3 regions of the Cytobacillus pseudoceanisediminis genome follow, and region 2 is predicted to be linked to each of the others. Evidence: riboswitches for the same ligand, from Rfam matches in the RefSeq annotation. Region 2 holds a riboswitch; each other region holds the start of a gene.
The links. A riboswitch is a leader RNA that binds a small molecule or an ion and turns the genes downstream of it on or off. The one in region 2 is predicted to bind cobalamin.
Positions count from the first base shown of each region.

Region 1 (9,963 bases), 1.9 Mb from region 2:
ATTGACATCTTACGATGTCAGTGGTAGGAGAGCGTTCTAAGGGCGTTGAAGCGGGATCGCAAGGACCCGTGGAGCGCTTAGAAGTGAGAATGCCGGTATGAGTAGCGAAAGATGGGTGAGAATCCCATCCACCGAATGCCTAAGGTTTCCTGAGGAAGGCTCGTCCGCTCAGGGTTAGTCGGGACCTAAGCCGAGGCTGAAAAGCGTAGGCGATGGACAACAGGTTGATATTCCTGTACCACCTCTTTACCGTTTGAGCAATGGGGGGACGCAGGAGGATAGGGTAAGCGCGCTGCTGGATTAGCGCGTCCAAGCAGTTAGGCCGGTAACGAGGCAAATCCCGTTACCACACAGGCTGAGCTGTGACGGCGAGGGAAATTTAGTACCGAAGTTCCTGATTCCACACTGCCAAGAAAAGCCTCTAGCGAGGGAAAAGGTGCCCGTACCGCAAACCGACACAGGTAGGCGAGGAGAGAATCCTAAGGTGAGCGAGAGAACTCTCGTTAAGGAACTCGGCAAAATGACCCCGTAACTTCGGGAGAAGGGGTGCTCATTAGGGTGAATAGCCCTGATGAGCCGCAGTGAATAGGCCCAGGCGACTGTTTAGCAAAAACACAGGTCTCTGCGAAGCCGCAAGGCGAAGTATAGGGGCTGACGCCTGCCCGGTGCTGGAAGGTTAAGAGGAGAGGTTAGCGCAAGCGAAGCTTTGAATCGAAGCCCCAGTAAACGGCGGCCGTAACTATAACGGTCCTAAGGTAGCGAAATTCCTTGTCGGGTAAGTTCCGACCCGCACGAAAGGCGTAACGATCTGGGCACTGTCTCAACGAGAGACTCGGTGAAATTATAGTACCTGTGAAGATGCAGGTTACCCGCGACAGGACGGAAAGACCCCGTGGAGCTTTACTGTAGCCTGATATTGAATTTTGGTACAGCTTGTACAGGATAGGTAGGAGCCTGAGAAGCCGGAGCGCCAGCTTCGGTGGAGGCGTCGGTGGGATACTACCCTGGCTGTATTGAAATTCTAACCCGCGCCCCTTATCGGGGCGGGAGACAGTGTCAGGTGGGCAGTTTGACTGGGGCGGTCGCCTCCTAAAAAGTAACGGAGGCGCCCAAAGGTTCCCTCAGAATGGTTGGAAATCATTCGCAGAGTGTAAAGGCACAAGGGAGCTTGACTGCGAGACCTACAAGTCGAGCAGGGACGAAAGTCGGGCTTAGTGATCCGGTGGTTCCGCATGGAAGGGCCATCGCTCAACGGATAAAAGCTACCCCGGGGATAACAGGCTTATCTCCCCCAAGAGTCCACATCGACGGGGAGGTTTGGCACCTCGATGTCGGCTCATCGCATCCTGGGGCTGTAGTCGGTCCCAAGGGTTGGGCTGTTCGCCCATTAAAGCGGTACGCGAGCTGGGTTCAGAACGTCGTGAGACAGTTCGGTCCCTATCCGTCGTGGGCGCAGGAAATTTGAGAGGAGCTGTCCTTAGTACGAGAGGACCGGGATGGACGCACCGCTGGTGTACCAGTTGTCTTGCCAAAGGCATCGCTGGGTAGCTATGTGCGGAAGGGATAAGTGCTGAAAGCATCTAAGCATGAAGCCCCCTCGAGATGAGATTTCCCATAGCGTCAAGCTAGTAAGATCCCTGAAAGATGATCAGGTTGATAGGTCAGAGGTGGAAGCGTGGCGACATGTGGAGCTGACTGATACTAATCGATCGAGGACTTAACCAAAACGAAAAGCGGAGGCGACTGTCAACTTCGAGAGAAGTTAGGAGCCGAAGCTAGACAAGTCATTGGTGAATACTCGGCAAATGCTTCTTCATACATTATCTAGTTTTGAGGGAACGAAGTTTCTTCAATTACATAGTCCGGTGGCGATAGCGAGAAGGTCACACCCGTTCCCATACCGAACACGGAAGTTAAGCTTCTCAGCGCCGATGGTAGTTGGGGGCTGTCCCCCTGTGAGAGTAGGACGCTGCCGGGCATATGAAAGAGCACCTGATGGGTGCTCTTTTTTTGTATGTTTGGATGATTTTCAGTTTATGCTTCACTTTGGCACATATATGCGTCACTTTCATTCGTATAAGCGCCAGAAATGAATTATATATGCTTCACTCCTATTTAACTTCCTGTTTTATGTGTTAAATTTGTTCTCAGCAAAGAAGTATTGTGCCAAATGTGAGATAAACACCAAAACATGTAAGATAAAAATGAAAACCAGTTAGGTCAACTCTTAGACATGCTAAATAAAACTTAATTCATGTCAGATAAATCCCCAAACTTGACAGACAACCATATTAACTGTAATGCAGCTTCAAAGAATTCATACCTTTGGCCATCCTGCAGCTCAGATTGATATTTCAGCACGTAATTATCTGTTTTTCGCCCCCTTGTCTGAATGGATGGAATATGTATTACAACAAAAGTTTATAAGCCTGTATCCCAAAATAAATCCCAAAGCCAATCAGCGATAAGCCAGATAATATGGAAATTAAAGCGAGAATTTTTCCGGTTAAAAATCTTCTAAAGCTGCTGGCGACGGCAGCCATCGTTATGTCCCAGAGGAGAAGCCCAGTGAAAATTGCACCGCTGTATAAAATGACATGAGCCTTGTCATACTCGGCTGCTGTTTTGGCCAGAATGGAACCATAGATGCCAAGCCAAAACAGTATAGTTAAAGGATTTGACAAAGACATGAGAAAACCCGACATAAAGGATTTAATTTTAGATTCATCTTTGGTTCTATAGCTTGAAACGACTTTGCCGGCACTTGTCAGGGTTTCAACTCCTGTGTATACAAGGACGAAAAATCCAAAGCACCATAAGAATGCTTTCATGAATGGTATCTCAAGAAAGTGTACAACCCCCAAATAAACAGCCCCCATATATATGGCATCTGCTGTCATAGCTCCCAGCCCCACCAGCCAGGCATGGAAAAACCCATTTTTTATTCCTTTATCCAACTGTGCAGCATTGATTGGACCGATTGGCGCTGCAAGCGACAGACCCAAGAAAACATAGCTTAGAAAAATGCTCATAAGTGTACAGCTCCTAACTCCAAAACCTATTTGTACAAAGTGTATTCAGTGTATTGGAAGGATAGGACAACTTTTAATCCAGAGCAAGTTATGAACAGCAGATTTTAATCAGATGCCATAGTCCATATAGACCTTGATCAAAAATCGAAGGCTTACTCACTTCACTTTTTGACAAAGTAAAGCATAAATTTCTCGACCATGCAAAAAATAAAATGAAAAATGCAGAGGAGAGTGTTACTTATGGATGCAAAACGTGTGAAGCAAATTCTTTCATCATCAGCAGATATCGAAGTAAAATACAATGGTGCTTCTGTGTGGATCGATAAGCTGAATGAGGATGGAAGAACAGCTACGGTACATTTGCGCGGTCCACTTGAAGAAAGATCCGAGGTAGAAATTGGAGAACTGACAGAATTGTAAAGATGATCTTAAGCCGCCATGTTGGCGGCTTTTAACTCTATATTTCCTGATTGGACTCAGTTTGTGTACGTTCATTTAAATATTGATTCTCAGCAGAAGCAAAATTTACTGACTGCAGGCTGATATCTTTATCGATCCCATATAAATCTTTGCCCGTGTCTTCTGGATTTTTATGCTTTCTTTCCACATTAGCTGCCTCCTTTAATAAAGTGTTTCCGTTAGTATAAACAGAGATTTTAAATATCATGAAAGGGAAATTGTACATAAAAATCCGTAATTTATTTCATTTTGAGCACAGGCCTTTACATAGGATACCGGGGTATAATATAATAAATATAAAGGAGGCTGATCAAATGGCTTTTGAACTGGAAAATGAGGATTTATTGTCTGAAAGCTGCTGTTCGATCGAATCGGAACGAAAAAGTCATCACTCAGAAAAAGTTAAAAGAATTTGACAACCCGTTTAAATCGGATTGAAGGTCAAATACGCGGAATAAAAGGACTAATTGACAGAGACGTGTATTGTGACGATATAATAACACAAATTTCTGCAACCCAGTCCGCTTTGAATAGCGTAGCGAAGCTTTTGCTCGAAGGCCATTTGAAAAGCTGTGTAGTTGAAAGAATCCATGAAGGCGATCAAGAAGTGCTTGATGAATTTTTAGTCACTATTCAAAAACTAATGAAAAAATAATTGGAGGTTTAAATATTATGGAAAATATCACTTTAAAAGTTAGCGGAATGTCATGCGGACATTGTGTAAAAGCGGTAGAAGGCAGTGTCGGCAAACTAAATGGTGTTGATAAAGTAGCAGTTGACCTTGATAATGGCCAGGTGCAGGTTCAATTTGACTCATCAGCAGTTACACTTGGGCAAATCAAAGAAACAATTGATGATCAAGGCTATGATGTAGAGTAATAGGATCGGGAAAGAACGTGTGAACAAAATACACGTTCTCTTTTTTTAGTAAATAAAATGAGTAATTTGTCTGGATTTATTTGGTTGACATATAGGGTAGATGGGTATAGTATACAAATTGTGAGGAACATCGTTTAATAAAGGAGTGGGAGTTATGGTTGATGCAGCCCTTAAAGAGGTTCACCTTCCAATATCAGGCATGACATGTGCTGCCTGTTCGTCTCGAATTGAGAAAGGATTAAATAAGCTGGATGGCGTCCAAGAAGCAAGTGTCAATCTTGCTTTAGAGAAAGCAGCAATTAAATATAATCCTGAAGTAACTTCTGTCGAAGCTTTTGAGAAAAAAATTGAGGATTTAGGTTATTCGGTCGTATCTGAGAAAGCAGAGTTCGAATTGCTGGGCATGACTTGCGCTGCTTGCTCTGGAAGGATTGAAAAGGGACTTAATAAGCTTCCAGGCGTCAAACAAGCTGTAGTCAATCTGGCTCTTGAAACGGGCACTGTGGAATATAATCCTGAACAAATCTCCATTCAGGACATGATAAAGAAAGTGGAGAATCTAGGGTATCAGGCGAAAGTGAAAATGGATAAAGACCAGGATATCGAGGGATATCGGGAAAAGGAAATTGAGAAACAAAAAGGCAAGTTTATTTTTTCTTTAATTCTTTCCATCCCTTTATTCTGGTCCATGGTTGGACATTTCGAGTTTACATCATTTATTTATGTTCCCGATATGTTTATGAATCCGTGGGTACAGCTGGCTCTTGCAGCACCGATACAATTTTTCATAGGAAAGCAATTTTATGTCGGGGCATATAAGGCATTAAAAAATAAGAGCGCCAATATGGATGTGCTGGTTGCACTCGGAACTTCTGCTGCTTTTTTCTATAGCTTATACCAATCAATTTTATCAATTGGCAGCAATGCACATATGGTGGAACTTTATTACGAAACAAGTGCTATCCTTATAACATTAATAATCTTAGGCAAGCTGTTTGAAGCCCGGGCTAAGGGACGTTCTTCTGAAGCAATCAAAAAGCTTATGGGGCTGCAGGCAAAAACAGCAACTGTCTTAAGGGAAGGGGAAGAAATTGAAATTTCCCTTGAAGAAGTCATTGCTGGGGAAATCATATATGTAAAGCCAGGTGAAAAAGTTCCAGTTGATGGTGAGATTATCGAAGGACAGTCTGCTTTAGATGAATCCATGCTGACAGGGGAAAGTGTACCTGTTGATAAAACAGCAGGAGATACAGTTATTGGGTCCACCATTAATAAAAATGGCTTCCTGAAAATTAAAGCCACTAAAGTCGGCAAAGATACAGCATTGTCACAGATTATTAAAGTGGTTGAAGAAGCGCAAGGTTCAAAAGCCCCTATACAGCGAATGGCAGACAGAATCTCTGGGATATTCGTTCCCATTGTAGTGGCCATAGCAGTGGTTACATTCCTGGTGTGGTATATATGGGTAAGTCCTGGAAATTTTGCAGAAGCACTCGAAAAATTGATTGCTGTCCTGGTAATTGCATGTCCATGTGCTCTAGTCTGGCGACGCCAACCTCTATAATGGCCGGCTCAGGCCGGGCAGCGGAATATGGGGTTCTCTTCAAAGGCGGAGAGCACCTGGAGCTCACGCACGAAATCACTGCAGTCGTTCTTGATAAAACTGGAACAGTTACACATGGCAAACCGGTATTAACAGATGTGATTATAGAACACAACGTTGAAGAAAAAACATTTCTCCAGCTTGTAGGGTCAGCGGAGAAACAGTCTGAGCATCCATTGGCTGAAGCGATAGTAAAGGGAATAAAGGATAAAGGAATCATGCTATTTAATCCAGTTGAATTTGAAGCTATTCCGGGGTATGGAATAAAAGCGAGAGTGGATGGAAAAGATCTCCTGATAGGTACAAGAAGATTAATGGACAAATACGACGTTAATGTCCAGTCAGCCAAACTTGATATGGAAACACTGGAGGAAAATGGAAAAACGGCAATGCTTGTCGCGGTTGATGGCAAATATGCAGGTATCGTGGCAGTTGCGGATACAATAAAGGAAACATCCAGAGATGCAATCAAACGCTTAAGGAAACTGGGCATTGAAGTCATTATGATTACGGGAGATAACAAACGTACGGCTCAGGCAATAGCTGATGAAGTGGGCATAGACTCTGCAATTGCAGAGGTTCTACCTGAAGGCAAGGCAGAAGAAGTAAAAAAACTTCAGAACCAGGGAAAAAAGTAGCTATGGTCGGCGATGGCATAAACGATGCACCTGCACTTGCTGTAGCTGATATTGGTATGGCGATCGGAACCGGTACAGACGTTGCGATGGAAGCAGCTGATATTACGCTAATGAGAGGGGATTTAAATAGTATTGCAGACGCCATCCTAATGAGCAAAAAAACCATTAGGAATATAAAACAAAATCTTTTCTGGGCATTTGCATACAATACCCTTGGCATCCCAGTAGCTGCATTAGGGTTCCTTGCACCTTGGCTTGCCGGCGCCGCAATGGCGTTCAGCTCCGTATCTGTCGTTTTAAACGCACTTCGTTTACAAAGAGTAAAAATAAAGTGAAACTTCAATCAGCGGGAATTCTTTTTCTCTGCTGATTGTTAGTTGAACAAATCGGGCCTCAATGGGCAGTTGACCCACTCATCCTCCATGGACTCCTCTGAGCCCTGTAGTGGGGTCATACTGTCCGTTAGACTGCGATAAATGAAAAAACGTTTTATTAAAAGGAGCAGATAAAATGAAAAAATGGGCAGGTGCAGCGATTGCGTATCTCGTTCTTGTAATGGCAGGGTATGCTGTATATGATTCATTTTGGGCTACCCCTGAGCCGGTATCTCATGATATTGAAATGGAAAATCATGAGTGAGAAATAAAGAACAGAGGGAATATCCCCCCTGTTCTTTTTCGTCCATTAACGATTAAAAATTTGTAATCTATTTCTCTATATGATAGAATCATCTACAATATATAGTATATATTAAAAAGAATAAAAACTACATATAGATCGTGATTGGTGTCCTATGAGGACTTAATAGGGAATTCGGTGTAAAACCGAAGCTGTCCCCGCAACTGTAAGTGCAGACGAAAAGAGCATGCCACTGTACAAAACGCTTTATGGCGTTTGTATGGGAAGGGCTTTAAGTAGAGTGAAGCACAAGCCAGGAGACCTGCCAGGGCGATCGAAAGTTTCATATCTTCGGGGATTGAGATGATGAAACGATCGCGTAATGGCCGTTTATTCATCTTCTTCCAGCTATTATACTATCGTTTGATCCGCTCATTTTCCGGGCGGATTTTTATTTTGCCTTTAGGAGGAAGTAAGATGGTCCAAACCATACAACCGATAGAAATTTTAGAAGAACTTAAGACAGAATTTCCACAGCTCGGCATAGAGCACCTATTAAAAAGGTATGAAGAAATGAGCCAGCTGGGAGCGGAAACAATGTATGACCAGTTTATACTGGATTGTTTATCTTTTATCAGTATTGATGAGCCTGATTGGACTTTTGCCGCGTCACGTCTGCTTCTTAAGAAGCTCTATACTGAGTCAGGAAAAAATAGAGAATGCCAGCCGGATGATTGCTACAAACATTTTTATACGTTAATTGAACGGCTGACGGCTTTAGGAATTTATGACCAGGATTTATTAGATGTGTATTCAAAGGATGAGATAAATGAACTTGCCCAATTCATAAAGAAAGAAAATGACCGCTTATTTACATATTTGGGGTTGAAAATGCTGGCTGACCGATATCTTGCCAGGGACAAACAGAAAAATCTTTATGAGCTTCCACAGGAACGGTTCATGATCATCAGCATGGTGCTGATGAAAAGGGAGCCGAAGGGTAAGCGGCTTGAACTCATTAAAGAAGCTTACTGGGCAATGAGTGGTTTGTATATGACTGTTGCCACGCCAACACTCGCTAATGCAGGGAAAAACTGGGGACAGCTTTCAAGCTGTTTCATTGAGACCGTTGATGACAGTCTTGATTCTATATATGACAGCAATACCGATATTGCATCACTGTCTAAAAATGGCGGGGGAATCGGAGTATATTTAGGGAAGATCCGCAGCAGAGGAAGTGATATTAAAGGATTTAAGGGTGCATCTTCAGGTGTGATTCCCTGGATGAAGCAGCTGAATAACACAGCAGTCAGTGTTGATCAGCTTGGACAGAGGCAGGGTGCTATAAGCGTCTATCTGGATGTCTGGCATAAAGATATCTTCTCGTTTCTTGATGCAAAGCTTAATAATGGAGATGAACGGCAACGGACACATGATTTATTCACAGGTGTCTGCATTCCGGATTTGTTTATGGAAAAAGTGGAAAGCCGGGGATATTGGTATTTATTTGATCCCCATGAAGTCCGCAAGGTAATGGGCTTTTCACTGGAGGATTTTTATGATGAAGGTGAAGGCGAAGGTTCATTCCGCCAGAAATATAAAGAGTGTATAGATAACCCGAATCTATCAAGGGAAAAAGTGCCTGCCATCGATATAATGAAATCCATCATGAGAAGCCAGCTTGAAACAGGGACACCATTTATGTTTTACCGGGATGAAGTAAATCGGAAAAATGCCAATTCACATTGCGGAATGATTTATTGTACAAACCTGTGCACTGAGATTGTACAAAACCAAAGTGTTACAAAGAGGGTTGAAGAATATACAAGGGATGGGAGAATTATTATCGAAAAACATCCAGGAGACTTCGTTGTCTGCAATCTTTCATCCATCAATCTTGCAAGGGCCATAAGTGAGGGAGTACTTGAAAGGCTTGTGCCAATTCAGGTGCGAATGCTTGATAATGTCATTGATATTAATAGTATTCCGGTGCCTCAGGGCCAGATCACAAACCAGAAGTACCGTGCGATTGGACTGGGGACTTTTGGATGGCACCACCTTCTTGCACTGAAAAAAATCACATGGGAAAGCGAAGAAGCAGAAAAATTCGCTGACATTCTATATGAGCAAATTGCTTTTTTAGCGATAAAAAGTTCTATGGATCTGGCTAAAGAAAAAGGAAGCTATTCAGCCTTTAAAGGTTCTGATTGGGAAACGGGTGCTTACTTTGAAAAGAGGGGATATCTGGAGGCAGAGTCAGACATGGACTGGGCTGCATTGAGCAAAGAGGTAAGTGAAAACGGTGTTCGAAATGCCTATTTGCTGGCGGTTGCACCTAATGCATCAACTGCTTTAATTGCAGGAAGCACTCCAAGTATTGATCCTATATTCAACAAGCAGTACTCCGAAGAGAAAAGGATTATCGGATCCCTGTGACAGCTCCCGATATTAACAGTGAGACCATTTGGTATTACAAATCTGCCTATCATATTAACCAGGAGTGGAGCATCAGGCAGAATGCAAACAGACAAAAACATATAGATCAAGCTATTTCATTTAATTTCTATATACCGAACCATATTAAAGCAATCGATCTTTTAAATCTGCATCTTTCAGCATGGAAGAAAAAATTAAAAACAACGTATTATATCCGATCAACTTCATCTGAGATTGAAGACTGTGAATCTTGCTCAAGCTAAAGGAGGACGTTATGAATACTCTAGAAAAACGGCCA
Region 1 covers NZ_CP097349.1:498,400-508,362, forward strand. Annotated here, with positions in the region: rRNA gene M5V91_RS02755 (23S ribosomal RNA) at 1-1,725, shown strand, start outside; rRNA gene rrf (5S ribosomal RNA) at 1,862-1,978, shown strand; gene M5V91_RS02765 (LysE family transporter) at 2,409-3,032, opposite strand; gene M5V91_RS02770 (H-type small acid-soluble spore protein) at 3,273-3,452, shown strand; gene M5V91_RS02775 (hypothetical protein) at 3,490-3,639, opposite strand; partial or broken gene M5V91_RS02780 (metal-sensitive transcriptional regulator) at 3,806-4,146, shown strand; gene copZ (copper chaperone CopZ) at 4,164-4,370, shown strand; partial or broken gene M5V91_RS02790 (heavy metal translocating P-type ATPase) at 4,525-6,946, shown strand; gene M5V91_RS02795 (hypothetical protein) at 7,122-7,250, shown strand; cobalamin riboswitch at 7,379-7,572, shown strand; partial or broken gene M5V91_RS02800 (ribonucleoside-diphosphate reductase subunit alpha) at 7,707-9,928, shown strand; gene M5V91_RS02805 (ribonucleotide-diphosphate reductase subunit beta) at 9,940-9,963, shown strand, end outside.
Region 1: another riboswitch for cobalamin. It lies ahead of M5V91_RS02800 (ribonucleoside-diphosphate reductase subunit alpha); the one in region 2 lies ahead of M5V91_RS21200 (ABC transporter substrate-binding protein).

Region 2 (9,963 bases):
CTGAATAGTCATACCGATATTTTGAAATACATGGAAGGTGATCATACTGATGACCCCGACGCAAATATAGGTATTAAAAGGGTCGGTCGTCTCCAAGCCGGTTTTAGTTAAGTGATAGATGAGCAGAAAGAAAAGGCTGATTACTACACTTGCACCAAAAAAGCCGTACTCCTCGCCAATGACGCTAAAAATAAAATCAGTATGGGCATCAGGCACATACACCTGTCTGTCAGTAAACCCTTTTCCGGATATTAATCCTGAGCCGATTGCGAGCATGGAGTTGTACAGCTGCATTCCGGCTCCCTGCTTGTGATTAACCGGGTCAAGCCAGGAATAAATTCGGCTGAACTGATAGGGGTCTATCCCAAGGTACTTCTCTAAAATCTCCGGTGCTATGATGACCAGATAGAGCACCGTTCCCGCGAAAGCGCCAAGGATTCCATAAATCGGAACAAGGATTTTCCAGGTGATCCCGGAAACCAGGATGATTCCAGTTAATATGGCGATGATGACAAGGGCGGTACCCAGGTCTTCAATAATAATCAATCCTAATGGAGGCAATGTGGCTGCCCCTAATTTGATTAGAAGGAAAAAGTCCGTGCCTGCAGTCTTTGCCTGATATTTCAGATGGTGGTCAGCGATGACTTTGCTGAGGGCAATGATAAGGAATACCTTAACAAACTCTGAGGGCTGCACAGAACCAAGTCCAGGAATGATATACCACAATGTAGCCCCTTTGCGCTCTGGTGCAATGCTTTCCGGTGCAATGAATAACCCGACAAGCAATAGGATGCCTAAACCGTACAGCAGCCAAGTAAGCCTTCTGATTTGCTCGCTGTCAAAATACATGACAATTGCCACAATGATAGCTCCGACAACATAATTTTTTATTTGTGAGACGACAAAATTCCCTTCATATTGATTGGAGGATTGTCCGCTGTAAATAGCGATGCAGCTGATGAGGAAAAATAGCAGCAGAAGAAAGCATAACGTCCAATCGAACCGGTCTGAGAATCTATTATTCTTGTTCATTTGTATACACCTGGTTTCTGTACCTTTTTACATTTTTATCCTAACAAAGAAAAATAAACCTTACAATGGAGAACAGAATACATTTTTTCTCTGCATGTAGTTAGACGAATGAATCAGCATGATGGTTTCCTGTATTTTCAAAAAACCGGGCAGGCTGCAATTTAAAATTTTTTCTCATCGGCAAAGATATTTTCAGTTATTTTTGCTACAATAAGAGAATAAAATACTGGATGTTTAACAGGCAGTTTCAAAAAGAAGCTGTCTTTTTACTAATTTGTGAAGGCGCTTGCGCTATTCTTATCTGTCTAGCTCAGTGCTTTTCTTTGAAAACACCACTTTGGGTAACGGTTCGGAGGTTTCGTCATTGAAAAGAAGGAATCATGCTATTCGTGATCTCATCTACATCCATCTTAATGAACAGGATCAGTATGTGATGACTTATGGAATTGAGTTTGCAGAGTTTGCCCAAACTCTTTCCGATTCTATTAACAATCTGCTGTTGTTAAAGCATCGTTTTGAACATGGGGACTTTAATACCCACACGATGTTCGATTATGTGTCAAGGGACAAGCTGGGCAGGCTGGTTGAGGATGATGTATATGGCTATGGCGATTTTTGCTGGATTGATTTCGAGGAAGAGGAAGCGGTGAATGAGCTTCCCGGCCAGACAATTGCTGAGCTTCTTTATCTCGGCCATGTCAAGGAACATCTTAAGCCGCCTTTTTACAATTATCTGAGCAATCGCTATGTGTACCTGGCCCATGATGATGGCTGGTTTAACCGTACATATTATCGCGATCTGAACGATTTTTACCGCATGCTTGGGGAAGTAATCCCCGGTAAAATGGGACAGATGAAAGTCGAAAAAACGCTCCTTGGCATAAAAAAGAAAAAGACGTATCCTCCTATCACCAGAGATGTCCTGCCTTCCTTAAAGTCTCTTATGAAAGAGGGAGCGGTACTTTCCATTAAGGATATCGAACAGAATCGGGTCCGGATAGAAATTCCTATTTGGATTATTGGCGACTTTGCGAATATGGATGATATGTATGACGAGTATGAGGCCATTGTGAAAGAGCCATGTGAGGCGAAGATTGTGTTTGATAAGAAAACAAGGGAATGGAAAATATACTCGCGCTAGAATTCTGAACTTTTTTACAACATTCAGCAAAATTCTCTTACTTTTTCTGCGTGATGGTGTATAATCGGAGATAGAAAATTTTATATCCGCATAGAACAGGTGTCTTCTCAAAAGGGTTTTAAAACAGGCTCTTTTGAAGACTTAATAGGGAAGCTGGTGAAATTCCAGCGCGGTCCCGCCACTGTAAATGGAAGCTGTCTGTAAATCCACTGTACAGGAATGTATGGGAAGGAGCAGAACGCATTGACCATGAGCCAGGAGACCTGCCTGATTCTTAAGCACCCATAAACCTACGAGGATAGGGAGGTGTTTGGTCCGGCCATCCTTTCTGCACTAATTGATAAATGACCATGCCAACATCTCCTTGCCGTCCGAGGGGATGTTTTTTATTTGGTTGTTTCTAAAAGTCTATGGGTGGCTAACTTAGTTTCTGCCACTGAGTTGATTGCAGCGGAGGGCACTTGACTCCTGCGGGAAGTGAGGGAAGTGAGAGACCCCACAGGCGAAGCCGAGGAGGCTCTCATCTCTCCCCGGAAAGCAAGTGCCTGCAGCGGAAATCAACGCGCTAGGTTTGTAAGCTAAAAAATATTATGAGAACCAGCCTTTTATTTTTTAAGATGGTGTTAGACACCACCCGAATTTTGTCGAAAGTTCTAGGAGGATTGCTGAGTATGAGAAAGTTTTATGCATTTTTATTAACGATGCTTCTGGCTGCAGGAGTGCTAGCAGGCTGCGGCGAGAGTGCTGAACAGCCTAAAGAAGAGAAAAAGGTTGAGGAAGGGCAGAATACTGGCGGGGAAGAGGCTGCTTTTCCTGTTACGATAAAGGATGCTCTTGATAATGAAATCGTCATCGAATCCAAGCCCGAAAGAATCGTTTCCATGATTCCAAGCAACACCGAAATTGTTTTTGAATTGGGGCTTGGCGAAGAAGTTGTCGGAGTCTCCGATTTTGATAACTACCCGCCCGAAGCCACAGAAAAAGAAAAGATTGGCGGCATGGAATTTAATGTCGAGAAAATTATTTCTTTAAAACCGGATCTTGTCCTTGCTCACGCGTCAAGCGCACATAATTCCGAAGCTGGCCTTCAGCAATTAAGGGATGCAGGTGTGACCGTCCTTGTTGTCAATGATGCAAAGAGCTTTGATCAGGTTTTTGAATCCATTGAAATGGTTGGAACCGCAGCGGGAGAGAAGGATGAAGCAGAGCAGCTTGTTTCAGATATGAAGAGCAAGCTCGAGGAAATCAAAACAAAAGCTCAGGGCATAAAAGAAGAAGACCGCAAATCGGTTTTCGTGGAAGTTTCACCTGCTCCTGAAATCTATACAGCAGGTACAAAAACATTTATGGATGAAATGCTAAGTGCCATCAATGCAGAAAATATCATTTCCGAAGAAGGATGGCCGAAAATGGATCCGGAAGCGATTATCGAACGGAATCCGGATGTAATCATCACAACTCATGGCTATTACACTGAGGATGCTGCTGGCAATGTAATGAAAAGGGATGGCTGGCAGGATATAACCGCAGTAAAAAATAAGCATGTTGCCGATGTTGATTCCGATATGGTAACCCGCTCTGGCCCTCGTATTATTGAAGGAGTCGAGGAACTTGCAAAAGCAGTATATCCGGACGTATTTAAATAATAAATTTTTAGCTTATCTAACAGCAGCGGCTTTCCTGCTTTTAGCCATGCTGATGGGGATTTCAATTGGAACAGTGTCTGTTCACCCCATGACGATTATCAGAGTAATAAGCGCTGAGCTATTTCCTTTTATTTCATTGGGAAACACGGATGCTATGCATTCAAATATCATTTTGAATATTCGCCTGCCGCGCGTTTTGCTGGCTGGCTTAGTAGGGGCGTCTCTTGCAATTGCGGGAGCCGCCTTTCAAGGTTTATTAAGAAATCCGCTGGCAGATCCATATACAATTGGGGTTTCATCCGGGGCTTCACTAGGTGCTGTTTTAACATTATTCTTAGGATTATCCATTCCGTTTGCAGGAATGTTTACGCTGCCGTTATTCAGCATTTTATTTTCCTTTTTAACCATTTTTGCCGTTTTGCTGTTTGCCAGAAAAATTGAAAGATCCATGAAAGTGGAAACGATTATTTTAACAGGCATTATCTTCAGTTCTTTTCTTGGCGCTCTGATTTCTCTGATGATTGCCCTGACTGGAGAGGAGCTTAGACAGATTATTGGCTGGCTTCTTGGCAGTGTATCCATGAGAGGGTGGGCGTATATTAAAATTATCATTCCGTTTTTTGTACTGGGTGCCATCCTTCTTTTAGTGAACAGCAAAGAGCTTAATGCCATGAGCTTCGGAGAAGAAAAGGCCCAGCATATAGGGGTGGACGTTCAGAAGAGAAAGATGATGGTCCTGATAGCTGGCTCTATCTTGACTGGTGCGGCTGTAGCTGTATCTGGAACGATAGGATTTGTCGGTCTTGTGATCCCTCATCTGACCAGGCTGTTATGGGGACCGGATCATAGGCACCTATTGCCGCTATCTATTCTGATGGGTGCAGGCTTTCTTATTATTGCCGATCTGGTTTCACGGACGATCATTGCACCTACCGAACTTCCAATCGGTGTGATTACAGCGATAATCGGTGCACCTGCGTTTGCTATTATTTTAATTAAAAGAAAGAATAAACTTTGAACCTCGATAACTGTCCGGCACAAGCGTCCACCCATTCAAGGAGGAAGGATTCCCTGGATTTTCTTTGCAGGAACAAGCGGTTTTTGCCTGTTCCGAAGGCATATCTTAGTTCAGAAAGAAGTGGTTAATCATGCTAAGCGTTCAGCAAGTTACTGGCGGATATGCCGGTGCACCGGTTGTGAAAAATATCAGCTTTGAAGTGGAGAAAGGGGAGCTCTTCGGAATACTGGGTCCGAACGGAAGCGGGAAAACCACGATACTGAAGATGCTGAGCGGCATTCTGCCTCATAAGTCAGGAGATATATTGATCAAAGGAAAGAACCTTTCACAGTATACACCGAAAGAGCTTGCAAAAATTATTGCTGTTCTGCCTCAGCACTCCTCTCAGGCTTTTTCCTATACGGTAAAGGAAACTGTTTCCCTCGGCAGATATGCCCATCAAAAGGGGTGGTTCCAGAGCTGGTCCGGCAAAGATGAAGAAGCGGTCAATCGAGTCATGGAGCAGACAGGCATTTCCCATTTTCAGGATTATGATATTCAGCAATTATCCGGCGGCGAAAGACAAAGGGTGTTTTTAGCCCAGGCCCTTGCCCAGGAGCCGGAAATATTATTGCTGGATGAACCGACTAACCATCTGGACTTGTCCTATCAAAAAGAATTGCTTGATCTCCTTTCTGTATGGTCAAAAGACTGCGGGCTGACGGTCATTTCCATTTTTCATGATTTGAATTTGGCCGGCCTGTACTGTGACCGCCTTCTGCTGCTTGAGAATGGTGAAGTCAATATTAACCACGTTCCCAATGAGGTTTTAAAAGAAGGCAGAATACGTGAGGTCTATAGGACGAAGATTGAGAAGCTGCCGCATCCAAGAGTCCCGGCCCCTCAGATGGTTTTGGTGCCCAAACGCTCTCAGGCAGAAAGCCAATCAGTGAATCGAATTGATCGATCCTATCTTGAGGTAAAGGAAGACTTACTTGTCCTTCGCTCCCCATTTCCGCTGAAAACCATGTCATCAGGTGTAACAGGATCGGGCACCGGCTGGAATCGCATATTTCTAAACCGGCATGTGAGCAAGAATTATGATTGCAGTGATCATAGAGCGGAGATGGCGGATTTTGTCCGGGAGATCGGCTTAGAACCCGGGGAAACCGTGGGGATGATGACCGCTGTATATGTTGAAGATCATAGCAGTAAATTTTATGAAGATGGAACCTTTTCTGTGTATGTGGTCGTGACAGCAGGTGTCGGCAATGCTGTTGATGCCTCGAAAAGTGAAGCCCATTCTTATCATCTGACTCCGGGTACAATCAATACATGGGTTTTCGTTAATGGCAATCTGACAGAGGAAGCCTTTATTCAATGCATTATGACTGCAACCGAGGCAAAGACAAGAGCCTTATATGATCAGAAGGTAAAGGATGCAGTCACAGGGACGATAGCGACCGGAACATCGACAGACAGTATTATGATTGCGGCCACGCAGCAGGGAGAATACCTGGAGTATGCGGGCACCATTACACCTCTTGGCAAAATAATCGGAAAAGGTGTCTACGAATGTACTGTTGAGGCAATAAAAAAATCGCAAAGAAGGATAAAGGGATGATTTTAAATCACCTGATCGCTCTAACCTTTGCCTGCATAATAGATAAGCTGATAGGAGACCCGCCAAACTGGCCGCATCCGGTCAGATGGATGGGTGCCCTGATACATAAACTTGAACAAGTTCTTAATAAAGGCCGCTATAGAAAATTAAAAGGGATCATCATGCTATTTATAGTCCTGCTGGCAGCAGGAGGTATAACTTATTTAATCATAGAGCTCTTCTATGAAATTCACCCGGTTGCCGGCATTCTGGCAGAGGGCATTCTTATCTTCACAGCCATTGCGCAAAAGAGTTTAAAAGATGCAGCACTGGAGGTCTATGAGCCTCTGGCAGAAGGAGATATGGAAGAAGCAAGATTAAAGCTTTCATACATTGTCGGCAGGGATACAGATCGATTGGATGAACCAGGCATTGTCAGGGCTGCCGTGGAGACAGTGGCTGAAAACACCAGTGATGGCATTACAGCTCCATTATTTTGGGCCATGATTGGCGGTGCTCCAATGGCCCTTATCTACAGGGCCATTAATACTTGCGATTCCATGGTTGGCCATAGAAATGAAAGGTATATAGATTTTGGGTGGGCATCTGCCAAAGTGGATGATATCGCAAACTGGATCCCGAGCCGGCTGACATCGGTTTGCATCATGCTCACACAAAAGCCGGAGCATTCTCCATATGAGGAAGCATGGGGGATCCTTTTAAGAGATGCACCAAAGCACCCGAGCCCAAATAGCGGCTGGGGCGAAGCAGCTGTTGCAGCCCTCCTGGGGGTTCAGCTGGGAGGAATCAATTTTTATAAGGGTGTAATTTCTAACCGAGCCACGATGGGAAAGCCAATGGTGCTGCTTGAAAAAGAACATATCATAAAAAGCATTTCGATCATGAACAAGACGGTTTTCTTATTCTTGCTTTTATTATGGACAGGAGGGGTGTTCCTTGATTTGGCCTTCACATGGATCTAACCCGCAATATTTATATGAAGCAATTGATAAGCCAATGCCTGAGGAGCGAATTGATTTCAGTGCCAATATCAATCCACTTGGTCCTCCCCGCGAGTTAAAAGAAGGATGGGGCAGTCTATTCCAATTTATTAGCGATTATCCGGATCCCCAATCTTCTCTATTAAAAAGCAAATTGGCGGCTGCAGAGGGAATAAAAGAAACACAGATTCTGGTGGGAAATGGAGGCGCCGAGCTAATCACCCTGATTGGCCGGATGATAGCCGGAAAAAGGGTGCTGATTATTCAGCCGGCCTTTTCGGAATATGAAGAGGCCTGCCGGGTTAATCATTGTACAGTCTCCTATCATCAGCTGGAGCCTGGCGACTGGGATCTCGATATGGAAGCGCTATCTGAAAGGCTGAAAGCCGCTGATGTTGTTTTCTTCTGCAACCCAAATAACCCGACAGGTATTTTTTACCCATCTTCCATTGTAAAGGAATTAATTGAGAAGTGTCATACCCATAGCTGCCTGCTTATTATGGATGAAGCTTTTTATGACTTTGCCTGCGACTATCAATCAATCGTTCCTTTCATAGAAAAGGATTCGAATGTTGTGGTGCTGCGCTCCATGACAAAGATGTTTTCGATACCGGGCCTGCGCCTTGGATACATGATGGCAAGTGAGAGGTTAATTGAAGAAGCAGCTTCTCTAAAGCCGCACTGGAGTGTAAATGCCCTCGCTTTAAAAGCAGGGGAATGGTGTCTGGACAGCAAAGAGCATGTCAGGCTGACAAAGAATTTAATCCGGCAGGAGAGAGATAGGCTGGTTCAATTTTATCAGCAATTGGATTTTGAGGTTTCTCCTTCTTCAGTTAATTTCTATTTGTTGAGAGATCCGAGATTTGATGTGCAGCTGCCTCTTTTTCGATTTTTGCTTGAGAAAGGAATTATCCCGAGGCACACAATGAATTTCCCAGGTCTGGAAGGGAGATGGCTGCGCTTTGCGATTAAAGGGCCGAAAGACAACGATGTGCTGATGGAGGCGATGCGGCAATGGCGGAAGGATCGCTGATTTTTATCTCCGGTGGAGTGCGGAGCGGAAAAAGCTCCTTTGCAGAGAGGACTGCTGCCGGGCTGGCAATAAAGACGGAAGGAAAGCTTCAGTATATTGCTGCAGGAAAAGCGTACGATTCCGAGATGAAGGTACGGATTCAGAGGCACCAGGATGACCGGGAAAAGAGCGGTTTGAGCTGGACAACCTGGGAGAAGCCTTCCGCACTTGAAGAGATCTCGGGAAACTTTAACAATCAGGACATTATTCTTTTCGATTGCTTGACCACTCTCTTGAATAATGAACTTTTTAGAGCGGAAGATGTTTGGCGGAACAGAGAATTCCAGGAAAGTCTATCATCTGATATTCTCAGGGCCATCACAGAAATCCGCAAAAAATGCAGGGCCTTGATCGTTGTCAGCAACGAAGTCTTGAATGAGCCAATTGGCAAAAATGAACTGGTGATTACATATTCAAAAATACTTGGGACGCTTCACAGGAATTTAGTAAATATGGCTGATGAAGCCTATCTTGTTGAAGCTGGCATCCCCATACAAATGAAAGGAGAACCGGAATGAAAGGGATAATGATTCAGGGAACTTCATCCGATGCCGGGAAAAGCCTGATTGCTACGGCTCTTTGCCGGGCATTCTCCAATGAAGGTTTCCGTACGGCTCCTTTTAAATCCCAGAATATGTCCAATAATTCATACGTGACAAAGGATGGAAATGAAATCGGCAGGGCACAGGGCATTCAGGCTGAAGCGGCAAGAACTGAAGCTGCTGTCTGGATGAATCCTATTCTCCTTAAGCCTCAATCCGCTCAGAATGCGGAGGTCATTCTCCTTGGAAAAGCAGTCAATTCCCTATCAGGAAGAAGCTATCGGGAATCCTTTTATGAAAAGGGACTGGAGACCATCAGAGAGGCACTGAGTCTGCTTGATGCTCAATACGAACTGCTTGTGATAGAGGGGCTGGCAGCCCTGTTGAAATTAATTTAAAAGATAAAGAGCTTGTTAATATGAAAGTAGCCGAAATGGCGGATGTGCCTGTCATCCTGGTTGCCGATATTGACAGGGGCGGTGTTTTTGCCAGCATTGTCGGAACCCTGGAGCTTTTCACCAAACAGGAAAGACAGCGGGTTGCGGGCATTATCATTAATAAATTCCGCGGAGATATCACGCTGTTTGAGGATGGCATCCGCTGGATCGAGGAAAGGACGGGCATTCCTGTCCTCGGGGTTCTTCCTTACTTGGATGACCATATGATCGATGCAGAGGATTCCCTATCCATTCAGGCTGCTGTTCCAAGGGCTGGAGGAGGCATTCTGGACATTGCAGTGCTTCGGCCGCCATTTATTTCAAACTTCAGTGACATTGATCCGTTTTACTATGAAGATGACGTGAACATTAGATGGGTAAGGCATCTATCGGAAGCTGGCTCACCTGATGCGGTGATCATTCCCGGCACAAAGAGCACGATTCGCGATTTGCGCTATTTCAAGGAAAAAGGTCTGGCGGACTGGATTGTGC
Region 2 covers NZ_CP097349.1:3,921,192-3,931,154, reverse strand. Annotated here, with positions in the region: gene M5V91_RS21210 (FtsW/RodA/SpoVE family cell cycle protein) at 1-1,032, opposite strand, end outside; gene M5V91_RS21205 (hypothetical protein) at 1,397-2,173, shown strand; cobalamin riboswitch at 2,254-2,458, shown strand; gene M5V91_RS21200 (ABC transporter substrate-binding protein) at 2,845-3,819, shown strand; gene M5V91_RS21195 (FecCD family ABC transporter permease) at 3,785-4,837, shown strand; gene M5V91_RS21190 (adenosylcobinamide amidohydrolase) at 4,968-6,440, shown strand; gene cbiB (adenosylcobinamide-phosphate synthase CbiB) at 6,437-7,402, shown strand; gene cobD (threonine-phosphate decarboxylase CobD) at 7,377-8,453, shown strand; gene M5V91_RS21175 (bifunctional adenosylcobinamide kinase/adenosylcobinamide-phosphate guanylyltransferase) at 8,435-9,010, shown strand; partial or broken gene M5V91_RS21170 (cobyric acid synthase) at 9,007-9,963, shown strand, end outside.

Region 3 (9,963 bases), 2.6 Mb from region 2:
GCTCATCTTCCCCCTGCAGGTTTTCAGCAACAAAGGCATCATACTCCGTCATGCCGAACTTCTTTAAATACGTTGAAATGGCCTGCGGAGTATTTTTTTCGTCTGTTAAAATAGCAATCTTTTTCCGCCCGTCGATTCTTTGGGCAAAGCCCTTTATAGAACGGCCATGCAGGCTGACAATATACGCATCCTGCCAGCTTTCCTGCATTTTCGAAAAAGCGAGCTGAACAGAGCTTGTATAAGGATAAATCTCCAATGGAAGCTTTTTCGCCAATACACCGCCAAGCCCGTAAAACAGCGGATCACCTGATACCAAAATAACTGTATTGCGTTTTTCTTGCTGCAGGTCAGCCGTTAATGCCGACAAGCCGCCTTTGATTACTTTTTCTCTCCAGTAAATTCCGGGAAGAATTGCAAATGACGTTCCCCGCCGACCAGGACATCACATTCATGAATCCAGTCTATGTATGGGGGAGCAATCCTTCTGCGCCATTATCCCCGATACCAATCATCTTCATCCAATTTGTCAATATTCTCAGCCTTTCCTAGACAGCTTCCATTCATGGCATACAGAGTTGTCGATACTTTGATGCTTGCGTTCATATGATTCAGTGCATAATAGCAGCAGTTTCGGCAAAGGGATTCAAAGAATGCTTCGTTTCCCTGAAGGATTTCACCAACCTGTGATGCCGTATTTGCCTGTAAAATGTCCTGCTGAATTTCCTCACTGACACCCACTTTATTGGCCATACCTGCTAAAAATTCGAAACTGACTGGTGCACTTTTCGAGTGGACCATCATAACTCCCTGTGCAACTTTTGAAAATTTCCCCATCATCCCTACAAGAGAGACTTTGGGAAACTTCTTCCTTGCTATATTCTTTAAAGTAAAACCGACAAAATCGCCCATCTCGATAAAGGCTTCTTCCGGCAAATGCGGATATTGCTTCATGGCAAATTTTTCACTGCGTCCGCCTGTTGTAATGACTAAATGCTCACATCCTGCTTCTTTTGCGACATTGATCGCCTGAGCGATACTTGCCATATAGGCGGAACTGGAAAATGGCACCACCGTTCCCCGTGTACCTAAAATCGAGATACCTCCAATAATGCCTAATCGGCCATTCAATGTTTTTTCTGCAATTTCTACACCGTCCGGAACCGAAATGACTACTTCAATGCCCCGATTTACTTTATATTTATCCATTGCTTCCTGGACGACACCATGGATCATTTTTCGCGGCACAGGGTTAATCGCTGCCTGCCCGACCGCTACTGGCAACCCTGCTTTCGTGACTCGTCCTACACCGATTCCGCCATCTAAATGGATGCCTTCTTCCTTGGCATAAGTCACTGTACTTTGAATTCGTGCCTGATGTGTGGCGTCCGGGTCGTCCCCTGCGTCTTTGATCGTTTCGCACATGACCCGGCCATCTGACCGATCAAATGCCGTCACTTTAAAAGTGGCAAACTGGCCAACTGGCAGATAAATCGTAACTTCATTTGGCACCTCTCCGGTCACTAGTGCCTGCAGTGCTGCCTTTGTCATGGCTGCGGCACAGGCACCTGTCGTGTAGCCGTGCCGCATTTGGGATGGATCTTTTTTATTTCGCTGCTTTTGCCCGTTCATCCGCCATTATCGAAATGGCATTCAGCGCAGCGACCGTCACTGTACTGCCACCCTTTCTCCCTGCATTCGTAATAAATGGGATCCCTTCAAGCACGGCCAGCTCGGCTTTGGACTCTGCCGCTGATACAAAGCCGACTGGCATGCCAATAATCAAGTCTGGTTTCGCGAGCCCTTCTTTCACTAGACGAATCAATTCCAGGAGCGCTGTTGGCGCATTGCCGATGGCATAGATTCCTCCTTCATGCAGACTCACAGCTTTTTGCATGGAAATGATCGCACGTGTTGTTCCCTGGGCCTTCGCTTCCTTTGCAACATCTTCATCCGCAATATAGCAATGCAGGTCCCCGCCATGCTTTTGGAATCGCTTGCGTCCTGACCCGCTTTCAATCATTTGTACATCTGCCACGACATGACGGCCCGCTAAAATGGATTGAACACCTGCTTCAATAGCATCCCGTGTAAAAATCATGCTTCTGCCCAGCTCGAAATCTGCCGAGGCATGGATGACACGCCGAACCACCAGCCACTGCTCGTCTGTAAATGGATGCTCGCCCATCTCCTCTTTAATAATTGCGAAGCTGTGATCATAAATTTTATCCGGATCTACCGTTACCGGTACAAATGTTGTATTAAAGTTCATGTTTGCCATGTGTAAAGCCCTCCCAATCTTTGAATCACTTCTTCGAAAGAAGTGCAGAAGTTTTCATATACGAGCGGTGGCCGCTTAATCAAAATAACAGGAATCCCCAATTCCAGAGCAGCGGTCATTTTTTCATCCACCGATCCCACTTTGCCGCTTTCTTTTGTAATCATCAGGGTCACTTCATATTGCTCACAAAGAGCTTTGTTTAATGACTCAGAAAATGGCCCCTGAATCGCAATAATATCCTTTTGTTTAACCCCAAGCTTTTGGCATTTTTCCATATTTCCCATGTTTGGAAGCATCCTGCATACAAGCCGGATATCATCACGCATTAAATATTTTGTGAAGATTTCCAGCGTTTTGCTGCCGGTTGTCAGCATAATCGTTCCTTTATGCGATTGAGCCAATTTTGCTGCTTCCTCATAACTTTCGGCTTCAGTTATGAGCGGTGAGGTAAACTGTTCATTTGGCCTTTCGTAACGTATGTAAGGAATGCTGCATGCTTTGGCTGCTGCCATTGCCGTTTTTGACGCTTCGTCCGCATAAGGGTGACTTGCGTCAATCACAGTGGTCATCTCTTGCATCTGAATTAATTCAATCATGTCATTTTCTGACAGCCGTCCCACTTTATAAGCAATGCCTTCAGCCTTCAAACTGTCAGCTGCCGATTCTGTGACAACGGTTGCCAATAAGGGATAACCTTGATTTTTCAATTGAATAGCTAATGCTCTCGCATCACTTGTGCCTGCTAAAAATAAAATCATAAGATCCCCCTAATCCCCGCATGGTGCCGGCTCGACTTCGATCTTGGAGCTCATATCCTGATAGGTAAAATACTGAATTTTTTCACACGCTTAAAATATTTAAAAAGCCGTTCATTTGGATGCGCATTTTCTTTGTATTCTTCGATAATCTCCTTTAATAACGGCACCAGCTGATCGGGCTCAATTCCCTCTGCCACCGGCTGGGCAGCATGGGCTGTACGGCCAACCGGCTTTGCCCCGATAAATAGATCAAACTTCTTCTTGCGGTAAACTATGCCGATATCATCAAATACGGCCCGATAACAGGCCATACCGCAGCCGTTAAAACCAATATGCAGTTCCTTTGGAAGCTTTAACCCCCCAGTTCAGCTGCAATTTCCTCTGCATATGGAATGGATTCTGCTTTCTCCCCGTAGCAAAAATCGCAGGCTTTTACATTTAGAACATCGCCCACTGGCATGACTGTAAGTTGATTTTGTTCGAGTTTTTCCACAATCGACTGAGGCCGTCCAGTTGGAATCTTGATTAAAAATCGGTGATCCGGTGTATATTCCATGGTGCCTTTCTCGCCAACAGCTTCTGCCAATACGCGCATTTGGTCTGGTGTAATAAATTTATTGGCAACCCCAGGCGTTACTGCAAATTCAAAAATATCTTCGATTGGCTGCTGCACCAAATGTGTTTGGTCAATCCCCGATTTCGTTGCCATCGATAAAGCCTTTAAAGCCATATCCATTGAGCTGGCTTCTTGTTTTCTTCTCTGGATCTGCTCGTAGCCGGCCTGTGCTTCCCCGGTTTCCTGATTTAATGCCCATGGCTCCGCTTCCTTTTTTAAACGCTGATGCGGCTTTAAGCTTTGCTTCTCTTCACCGAGCGTATACTTTCTCTGATATCCGCGAGGCGTAATGATTTTATTGTCATAAAAGAAAGTGGAGGAATTCCCGATCACAACCGTTGTCAGCATGCCTATATCGTGATCAAGCATTTCCGCCAGTGTAGTCAGAATGACATTCTGATTCTCGCGGTAAGCACTTTTCACAAGACCCACTGGTGTATCAGGAGAACGATATTTTAATAGAATCCTTTGTGCCTCGACAATCTGCCGTGTCCTTCTGCCGCTTTTCGGGTTATATAATGCGATGACAAAATCCGCCATCCCGGCTGCTTCAATGCGCTTTTCGATCACAGTCCAGGGTGTTAAATGATCACTCAGACTGATGGTGCAGGAGTCATGCATGACAGGTGCCCCCAGTAAACTCGCACATGAATTAATCGCAGAGATGCCCGGAACAATTTCCACTTCGATTCCTTCTTCTTCCGTCCAGCCCATTTCGATCAGCACTTCATACACTAAGCCAGCCATGCCGTATACACCCGAGTCACCGCTCGATATCACGGAAACAATATGGCCGGCTTCCGCTCTTTTCACTGCATCCTGCGCACGGGATACCTCCTCAGTCATCCCCGTGCTCACAATGGAACTTGCTGTAACGAATGGCATGATCAGATCTACGTAAGTTTTGTAGCCAATAATGCAATCACTCTGCTGCAGCGCATCCACAGCCCGTTTCGTTATATGCTCACGATCGCCCGGACCGAAGCCGACAACAAAGATTTTTCCCTTCTTCATAGGTAACCTCCAATTAAGAAAAGCATATGCGCCTTGCCTGCTGCCGTGCTGCTCTTAGCAGGCGCCCTGCGCCGGACATTTCTCAAAATTCATTGCTTCTTGCCAAATAAAAAATGCCTGCACTCCTTTTCAAAGGAATACAGGCATATGAAATGACAGTATAAAAATTAGCATACTGAAACTCAAAAACAATTGATCATAATTGTCCCGCCTATACTTCTCCCTCCGAAAAGCAAGTGTCGTTTAAATAAGCAGGTTTCCTGACTTAAGCTTCTTCTTACTCTTACACCTTCCCGATTTCTCAGTGGCATTGTAATTTCATCAGCTTTTACAGTAGCGGGGGCTGTACCAGACTTTCACTGGTTTCCCTTTTACCTCACCAAAGTGAGCACTTATTCAAATTGATATATTAATTTTTTACTAATATAACATATAATGACCAATTTTGGCATATTATTTTTTTCTTAATTTTTTAAATGCTATGTTAATGCCTTTGACTTTTAGATATAGGAATTGGTAAAAAGAACTTATATCTGCTATTCAGGAGTTAATTTTTGCTGGGATATAATTTACAAAGTTAGTACAAATAGATATTGTTTAATTTATTTAAAATGACCGATTGTCCCTTTGACATTATTAAAATCATGCCGTTTATACTGGACCATAGATACAATACCAAGAATTGGTCCAATCGCTAAACAGGCAAAGACCCATTCCCAGCCAACTAACCTCTGTATAATAGGGATTAAATTTATAGAAAATATAGTGATCAGGAAACCAATGCACATTTGAAAAGTCAAAGCTGTTCCTACATACTCAACTTCTGCAACTTCTGAAACTGCGGCAGAAAACTGGGCAGAATCAGCGATGACAGACATTCCCCAAATGATAGAAAGGAGAAGAGTTAACCAAATATATTGACCAAAAGTAAAGCCAATCAAGATACAGCAAATGGCACTGATACACATAGAAATAATCGTTAGATTTGCTCTTCCAATTTTATCTGAGACTAGCCCGCCTACTACACAGCCAATCCCCCTGCAATTCCGATAATAATAAAAGAGGACAATGCAATGAACCAGGGAGGAATCCCTGGAGAATAGCTTGTAAAACTAGCAGTCAAAAAGATGGGAATCCACGTCCACATCGCATACAATTCCCACATATGCCCAAAATAACCGTAGTTCGCAAGCATTACTGGTTTATTCGAAACTACCTTTTTTATTAATTTAAAAGAGAAAGGTAATTTTTTCGTTGTTACTGGAGCATCTGTTAAAACCCAATTGACAATTACAGCTGCCAGGAGAGCCAATATTGAACTGCAAATAATCACTAATTGCCAATTTAAAGAAGAAGAGAATATAACAATAAAATGTGGCAAAGAGGACCCTAGAGTTAAGGCGGCTATTAAGATACCAACTGCAAGCCCGCGTTTTTTCGGAAACCATTGAGATAATATTTTAACAGCTGTCGGGTATACACCAGCGAGTGATACACCGGTTAATATCCTAAGCAGAATACCGAAAAAAGCCTGATCTGCCAATAAAAGCAAGGCATTCAATAGCGCACCCAGAAACGCTGAAACGGCAAGAACCTTTCGGGGATTAAAACGATCTGCTATCCCAAAATATGAACTAACTAATGCACCCATTACAAAGCCAATTGGGACAGAAGCAGACAGCCATGCTTCTGAGCTGGAGCTAAGATTCCATACTTGAATCAGTTCAGGGGCTATAACAGAAGCACTAAACCACAAGCTTAATGCGCATAATTCAGCTAATCCAATCCATCCTAACGCTCTCCATGAACCTGGAATCATAATATCCCTCTTTCAAATAAAGCATAGTATTGGAGCTATATTGAAAATGTGAAACATAACTTTTTTATCCTCTCAACAATATGAAACTGCGTTATACCTGCTCTCTATTGGACGTCACAAAGTCAGCATCTCTTAAATAAATCCATACATTGTCAACCTATTTTATGAATGTTTTTATATTTTCTTTCCCCCAATCGTACATCATTAAAATAACCGGCATTAAGCTTTGCCCTAATTCTGTTAATGAATATTCCACTCTAGGCGGGACTTCCGGGAAAACTTTCCGATGAACTATCCCATCTTCCTCTAATTCTCTAATCTGAGTTGTCAATACCTTGTGGGTGATTTTTGGAAACAGACGCTTAATTTCACTGAATCGTAAAGTCCCTTCAGTTCCTAAATAGTATATAATCGTTATTTTCCACTTGCCGCTAATAAGGGATAATGTCAATTCTTTTTCACAATTAAATTCTCTATTTTCAATTTTCTTCCTCACTTCGCTCCGCAAGTCATCCATAATATCCCCTCCACTTCCCTGCAGTCTAAAAGTATCCTTTTAGTAACCTTCTCACAAAAAAGTGCGTTCTTCCATAAAAAAGGATTATTTTTTAGAATATATTCAAGATAGAGAAAATTGAGATTTTGGTTTTTTATAAAATTAGGGTGGAGCATCCTAAAAAACACTCTATCTATACGATAACCAACTCACTATTTAAATAGAATGGAGGATGCAAGAATGGCAGGAAACAGAGCAGTAATCTACAGGGGTGCAGGACGGGTAGCCGTGGAAGATATTAGCTATCCGGATTTGATTCTAAGAGACGGACCCGGAGTAAATCCTTTAAATGTCGGCCGTAAGTGTGAACATGGGGTAATTCTAAAAGTCATTACGACCAATATTTGCGGAAGCGATCAGCATATGGTTCGCGGCCGGACGACTGCTCCTGAGGGACTCGTTCTCGGCCATGAAATCACGGGTGAAGTCATTGAGGTTGGACGCGATGTTGAATTTATCAAAAAAGGAGATCTTGTATCCGTTCCATTTAATATTGCTTGTGGCCGCTGCCGCAGTTGTAAAGAACGCAACACGCATATTTGTGAGAACATTAACCCGGATCGTCCCGGATCCGCTTATGGTTATGTAGATATGGGCGGATGGATTGGAGGCCAATCCGAGTATGTAATGGTACCCTATGCAGACTTCCAATTACTGAAATTTCCAGATAAAGAACAAGCCATGGAGAAAATTCTTGACTTAACGATGCTTTCCGATATCTTTCCAACCGGTTATCATGGTGCGGTAAGCGCTGGCGTGAAGCCCGGTTCTACAGTATATGTTGCTGGAGCTGGACCAGTCGGCTTGGCTGCTGCCCATTCTGCTCAACTTCTTGGTGCCTCTGTCGTTATCGTTGGTGATTTGAATAGCGAGCGACTTGCCCAAGCCAGAAGTTTCGGCTGTGAAACGGTTAACCTAAAAGAACATCCAAATCTGGGGGAACAAATTGAACAAATTTTAGGAATTCCAGAAGTGGATTGCGCAATTGACTGTGTAGGCTTTGAAGCCCACGGACATGGTGCTGGAGCAGGTGAAGCTCCAGCAGCTGTATTAAACTCGATAATGGAAGTAACACGTGCCGGAGGACGGCTGGGTATACCAGGTCTATATGTTACTGGTGATCCGGGTGCGATCGATAATGATGCGAAAAGCGGAACATTGAAGGTCCGTTTGGGGCTCGGCTGGGCAAAAGCACATACCTTTGTGACTGGTCAAACACCCGTTATGAACTATCACCGTGACTTAATGATGGCTATTCTAAACGAAAAAGCACAAATCGCCAAAGCTGTAAATGCAACGTTGATTTCATTAGACCAGGCACCAGCAGCATATACCGAATTTGATCAGGGTGCTTCCAAGAAATTTGTTATTGACCCTCACGGGATATTTAATAAATAAAGTCTGTCAGAAGCATTCACTAAAAAATTTGAGTGAGCAAATTTTGAGGCAAAAAGTATTCTGTATGTGAACAAAACGCTTGAAAAAATATGATACCGGTAATCTAACCATAAAAGATTAGGAGGTTCATTAAGATGAGCAAAATCACATTAGATTTAGCTAAGCAAATTATTGCAGGTGCTGAAGAATAAGCAAAAAGAATTGGGGTTTCCATGGTTATCTCCGTAGTGGATGAGGGTGGAAATCTAATTGCTGTTCACCGAATGGATGATGCCTGGTTAGCCAGCATCGAAATTGCCCAAAATAAAGCCTGGACGCCTTGTCGTTTTTGGCGGAGGAATCCCTCTGGTCAATGATGGAAAAGTGGCAGGCGCCGTGGGAGTCAGCGGCAGTACCGCTCCCCATGATATCTCCAGGTTGCAGAGGCTGCTGTTCAAGTATTTAACAACAAGTTTTCTCAATAATAATTTTCTGGTTAATTGTTATTTTTTTTGACAAATTAATTTCAAGCATTTAATGGGAATAAGTTATACCACATGTTTTTTAGCCAAATGAACATGTGGTATTTACTTTTACAGCAAATTCTCATTATCAGATGAGTGCTATGAAATCAACTCGTTTGAAAGTAAGTGTTTATTCGAATAGGTAATTATGAAAACTACAATATCCCTCTATAATTCTAATAAACCGGACAGCCATCATGGTCATCCGGTTAATTCATTTAGATACTTAGAAACTTACAAATGTTTAAGATTGCCTTCACGCACCAATCTCATTATTGGAACGAACTTTATCTGTCTTTCGATTTTTGAAGTAATAGAATATATAGCTGACAAGCAGGAATCCTATTCCGATAAGCAGTCCTGCCAGCTGAGTTGGATCAAAGGCCAGGAATACTAGAATAGAGACACAGAATATAATACAAATCAGAGGGATGATTGGGTAGAATGGGACTTTGTATTTTAGATCCTCTACCTTTCCGCCTGCTTTTATATATTTACGCCGGAACATGAATTGAGAGAGCGCGATTCCCATCCATGATATGGTAACAGAAATACCAGCAATGGACATTAATAATACAAACACGGTTTCAGCAGCAAACACGCTTGTGAGTAATGATAAAAGTGAAAATATCATGGTGAATACTAGAGCAGTGAACGGCACCTTCCGTTTTGAGAGTTTTCCAAAAACTTTTGGTGCCATTCCATCATGAGCCATCGCCCAAAGTAAGCGGGTCGAAGCATAAATACAAGAGTTTCCTACAGATAAAATAGCTGTTAAGATAACAAAATTCATGATATCAGGGGCAAATGGAATTCCAGCCAGGTCCATTAAGGTTACAAACGGGCTTTCTAATATTCCGAGCTCTTGTGTTGGAAATATGGCGGATAATATAATAATAGAAGCAATATAAAAAATGATGATTCTAAATATGACATTTCGAATCGCACGAGGAATATTCTTTTGAGGCTCCTCGCTCTCTCCGGCCGCAATCCCGATTAATTCAGATCCCTGATAGGAAAA
Region 3 covers NZ_CP097349.1:1,154,804-1,164,766, reverse strand. Annotated here, with positions in the region: partial or broken gene cbiE (precorrin-6y C5,15-methyltransferase (decarboxylating) subunit CbiE) at 1-518, opposite strand, end outside; gene M5V91_RS06160 (cobalt-precorrin-5B (C(1))-methyltransferase) at 493-1,629, opposite strand; gene M5V91_RS06155 (precorrin-8X methylmutase) at 1,604-2,278, opposite strand; gene cobK (precorrin-6A reductase) at 2,266-3,036, opposite strand; partial or broken gene cobJ (precorrin-3B C(17)-methyltransferase) at 3,046-4,666, opposite strand; cobalamin riboswitch at 4,900-5,077, opposite strand; gene M5V91_RS30320 (MFS transporter) at 5,269-5,643, opposite strand; gene M5V91_RS06140 (MFS transporter) at 5,688-6,485, opposite strand; gene M5V91_RS06135 (winged helix-turn-helix transcriptional regulator) at 6,643-7,002, opposite strand; gene fdhA (formaldehyde dehydrogenase, glutathione-independent) at 7,222-8,439, shown strand; partial or broken gene M5V91_RS06125 (GlcG/HbpS family heme-binding protein) at 8,652-8,934, shown strand; gene M5V91_RS06120 (amino acid permease) at 9,199-9,963, opposite strand, start outside.
Region 3: another riboswitch for cobalamin. It lies ahead of cobJ (precorrin-3B C(17)-methyltransferase); the one in region 2 lies ahead of M5V91_RS21200 (ABC transporter substrate-binding protein).